DNA from 2 places in the Paenibacillus sp. RU5M genome. Region 2 is predicted to be linked to the other one. Evidence: predicted binding sites of a transcription regulator. Region 2 holds the regulator's gene; the other holds the start of a gene.
The links. The regulator CtsR, encoded in region 2, represses protease genes until heat stress. The targets are predictions, from matches to a motif close to ATGGTCAATAAAGGTCAAACA.
Positions count from the first base shown of each region.

Region 1 (2,481 bases), on a different contig from region 2:
GCAATTGGAATCCCGCAAAGCAGATGAAGCCAAAGCAGCTCAAGAAAATGCTGTTGTAGAAAAAGTGGCTGAAAATGCTGAAGTGGATATTCCTGCTGCGATGGTTGAGAGCGAAGTACAAAACATGATGCGTGATTTCGACAACCGTCTGCGCAACCAAGGTATGAACCTGGAAATGTTCCTGAGCTTCTCTGGTCAAACACAAGCTGACCTGAGAGGACAAATGCAGGAAGATGCTTCCAAACGTGTTCGCAACAACTTGGTTCTTGAAGCCGTTGGTAAAGCGGAAAACATCGAAGTGTCTGACGAAGAAGTTAACCAAGAACTCGAAAAAATGGCTGAGTCTTACAAGCGTCCTGCTGAAGAGATTCGTGGCATTCTCGAGGGTAATGGTTCCCTGGACAGCCTTCGTGACGAAGTGAAACTGCGTAAAACGATCGATGTTCTCGTTGAGAACAGCAAAGTCGTTGAAGCTGTTGAAGCTCCAGCTGAAGAAGTTGCTGCAGAAGCTGACGAAAAATAAGACAAGCTGTTACGTAATGAACAGCTGAATAAACGATAAGGCACGTGAATCATTGCGTGCCTTATTTTTAAATTATGGCATCCATTTTATAGAGGATTCAGTAATAATATGGATGGAATTCGTTGTGGCATTGGTTATGCACAATCAACGTCCTATGGTTCTCCTGCAAATAAAAAAAAGGTGAAACGGCATAGGATTGCTCCGATTTGCACATACATAGAAAACATGGTTAAATATGATCAGGCAAAAAAGTAAACTTACTCCGTCTTTACACCACTTGTGAAAAATGACATTGTCACAGGAACGTGTTAGAATGAATTTGGGTTTGCTTTACAGGTAGCCTATGTCTAATTACATGTAGAAAAGAGGTTGGTCTCATGAGTCTGGTGCCAATGGTTGTTGAACAAACCAATCGAGGCGAGCGGTCTTACGATATATATTCGCGTTTGCTGAAGGATCGCATTATCTTTTTAACCAGTGCGATTGATGACGATGTAGCCAATCTTGTCATAGCGCAGCTTTTGTTTTTGGCAGCCGACGATCCTGAGAAGGATATAAGTTTGTACATTAATTCACCTGGTGGTTCTGTCACCGCAGGGATGGGTATATACGATACGATGCAATATATCAAGCCGGATGTATCGACCATTTGCGTAGGTATGGCAGCAAGCATGGGCTCGTTATTGCTGACAGCCGGAGCTCCTGGTAAACGATATGCGCTGACTAACAGCGAAGTGATGATTCATCAGCCGCTTGGCGGCGTTCAAGGACAGGCTGCGGATATCAAAATTCACGCAGAATGGATTATTAAAACACGTCAGAAACTGAATCAAATATACGTCGATCGTACAGGTCAACCCCTTGAGAAAATCGAGCGGGACACAGACCGTGACTTTTTCATGAGTGCTGAAGAAGCCAAAACGTACGGCATTATTGACCAGGTGCTCAGCAGACCGATCAATTCCTAAAGGGGTGGTTTCATGTTTAAATTTAACGATGAGAAAGGGCAGTTGAAATGCTCTTTTTGCGGTAAATCTCAGGAACAGGTGCGCAAGCTGGTCGCTGGACCGGGCGTTTACATTTGTGATGAATGTATCGAACTGTGCACTGAAATCGTAGAGGAAGAGCTCGGTCATGACGAAGAACTGGACCTCAAAGATATTCCAAAACCGAAAGAAATCCGCGACATTCTTGACCAGTACGTCATTGGTCAGGATCAGGCGAAGAAATCTTTGTCTGTAGCGGTTTACAATCACTATAAACGGATCAACACACAAAGTAAGATTGAGGATGTTGAATTGCAAAAAAGTAACATTTTGCTGTTAGGACCTACGGGTTCTGGTAAAACGTTGCTTGCGCAAACGATGGCCAAAATCCTTAATGTTCCTTTTGCTATTGCTGATGCAACTTCATTGACGGAAGCAGGTTATGTCGGCGAAGATGTAGAGAACATTCTGCTCAAGCTGATTCAAGCTGCTGATTATGATGTGGAAAAAGCAGAGCGCGGCATTATTTATATCGATGAAATTGATAAAGTAGCGCGTAAATCCGAGAACCCATCCATTACTCGTGATGTATCGGGTGAAGGTGTTCAACAAGCGCTCTTGAAAATCCTGGAAGGAACTGTAGCTTCTGTACCACCACAAGGTGGTCGTAAGCATCCACATCAGGAATTCATCCAGATTGATACCACCAACATCTTGTTCATTTGTGGCGGTGCCTTTGATGGTCTCGAGCAAATGATTAAACGCCGGATCGGTAAAAAAGTCATCGGCTTTAATACCGTTGCGGAACAAAAAGATCTTAAACCAGGTGAATATCTGGGTATGGTATTGCCGGAAGACTTGCTGAAATTCGGTCTGATTCCGGAATTTGTAGGCCGTTTGCCAGTTATCTCCACTTTGGAGCCGCTGGACGAAGACACATTGGTACGGATTCTTTCCGAGCCAAAAAATGCG
Region 1 is NZ_OBQM01000009.1:47,132-49,612, reverse strand. Features, by position in the region: gene tig (trigger factor) at 1-523, shown strand, start outside; gene clpP (ATP-dependent Clp endopeptidase proteolytic subunit ClpP) at 901-1,491, shown strand; gene clpX (ATP-dependent protease ATP-binding subunit ClpX) at 1,504-2,481, shown strand, end outside.
Region 1: the regulator CtsR is predicted to act here: its motif matches at 691-711, upstream of clpP (ATP-dependent Clp endopeptidase proteolytic subunit ClpP).

Region 2 (2,481 bases):
TTGGGAGACTGCGGTTAGAATGCGGCCAATCTGCTGTGTCATCACCAGAGCGGGTAGATGCATCATGACAGATGCTCTTACACCTGTACCTACATTCGTAGGACAGCTGGTTAAATATCCTCTACGGTCATCAAAAGCGTAATCCACATGCGCTTCAAAAGCATCATCTATGGCGGAAGCTTTCTCCCAGGCTTCTTTTACCTGGAACCCCGGATAGAGGCACTGGATACGAAGATGATCCTCTTCATTAATCATAATACTGACAGATTCATCCTCACTGAGAATAACAGCACCATTTCTGGATTCGTTCGCAAGACTGGGACTGATCAAATGCTTCTCCACCAGCACCCGTTTGTCAAGGTCATCGATATCAATCAGATCCAGGGTATGAAAATCTCCAAAAGCATGAACGTCATCGTATTGAAGTACTTCGCTCAGCTTATTCAGCACTTCTTCCGATTGCTCATTGGAAGCCAGCATCGGAAACGGATAATGCTGAAGGTTGCGTGCGATCCGGACTCGGCTGCTAATGACGATTTCGGAATCAGCCGCATCACTACGCATCCAGTCGCTGAGCGCCTTCTCTGTAAAACGCAGATTAGGCATTACGCATCCCTCCTACTCATCACAAACTTTACTCCTGAGCTATTTCTTTTTCAAGTTCCCTGATCTGATCACGAATTTGAGCGGCTTCTTCAAACTCCTCTTGCGTTATACTCTCCTGAAGATCCCGTTTCAGATCAGCAATCTGTCTTTTGACCTTGATGCGACCACCAGCCCGTGCAGGCACTTTACCCACGTGGGAAGTGCTACCGTGAACCCGTTTAAATAGTGGGTCCAAACGACTGTCAAAATATTTATAACAAGAACTACAGCCAAAGCGGCCGATTTTGCTAAACTGTGAATAGGTCATGCCGCATTCTTCACAACGAAGGGATTGCGCAGGTGTTGCTCCCGCACTGCCATTCTTGCCTGAGGGTTCAAAATCAAGCAACCCGGACAATAAGTTATGAATGGAAAATCCGTTGGATGTTCCGGGAATCATTTCCCCTTTTTCACGAGCACATGACTCACAAATATGGAATTCCGTCTTCTCTCCGTTCACGATCTTCGTGAAATGGAGTGTTGCCGGACGGTTGTTGCATTCTTGGCACAGCACAATGATGTACCCCCTTGATCCCGATAGTTTTCATTTACCGAGCAAAGATATTAACATCGCCTTTAACATTCTGGCACGAATTTGATCCCGGTAAGGAAGTTTGACCAATATAATCTCTCTCGAAACAGCTGCCCGCATCAACCCGGCTTCCCTTTTGCTCAAGAAACGTGCTTCTTCCAGTTGGTAGATCAGACCTTCGGCAGCTGTCTGCCCGATCTCATCTCCAATACTATGGTGCAAATGGTTATGCAGAGCCGAGTGAGCCGGCAATTCAATCCGCTGTATGCGAACATAACCGCCGCCGCCACGTTTACTCTCCACAAGGTAACCTTTTTCGAGTGTAAATCGGGTGCTGATGACATAATTGATCTGGGAAGGCACACATGAAAATTGATCAGCCAGATCATTACGTTGAATTTCGACCAATCCTTCGGGACTTTCATGCAAAATACTCTTCAGATATTGTTCGATAATATCAGAGATATTACGCATCCACTCATCCTCCACTGTCTGAAACGTTAAGTCAATAAGGACCCACACGCCCCTACAGAGTACACCTTCTCAACCCATTTAACCAATCAAGGAAACAGCGAAACTGATCTTCAACGGTCTTTAACAGGAGAGCGAAGGACGCTCGAAGGTCCTTTAATATTGCTTTTATCCGCTGATGTGTACTACCTTTAATATGGCTCCCACCACCGGATTGCAGAAAGAAAGCTACGTAAGTATTTAACCTTTAGTTGACTTTGACTTTCTTTGACTTTATATACATTATAGCATATTTTGTGGTTTTGCCAAGAGGGAGCACTATTCATTTTTTACGATTTTACACGAAATATTCGGCTGACACAAAAAAACCTCTCCAAAATAGCTGGAGAAGTCCATTTGTCTCACACTTACGTCGTAATGCTATACAAGTTAAGTCTATGAAATTGATCCTAGAATACTCGTTACTCTATGAGGATCAGAAAAAATCAAGTAAATACGTTTCCCGTTCAGGAATCGCTTGCTCCAAAGCCTTAATCGCTCCATTCGGTCCTTCAATTCTACCTATTTGAGCCATCTCTGCGGGCCTACGATACCCCATCAGCATTGCGGTAAGCGCCTGTATGTCTACTTTAACAGTCTGATCTTTAGCTGCCGACTCAGATGTTTTCCATATCGAAGCTGTACCATTCATCGCCACATTCAACTGCCATACCCCTTCATTCCATGGTGCATGGGCATCCTCTACCTGGAGATTAATCTGTACTGGTGAGTCTGGGCTCGCAAAAGGATACTGTGAAATAAATTGTTCTACACTCACAATACGTGCCATGAAG
Region 2 is NZ_OBQM01000021.1:1,123-3,603, reverse strand. Features, by position in the region: gene CRO25_RS31215 (protein arginine kinase) at 1-606, opposite strand, end outside; gene CRO25_RS31210 (UvrB/UvrC motif-containing protein) at 635-1,159, opposite strand; gene CRO25_RS31205 (CtsR family transcriptional regulator) at 1,190-1,651, opposite strand; gene eis (enhanced intracellular survival protein Eis) at 2,124-2,481, opposite strand, start outside.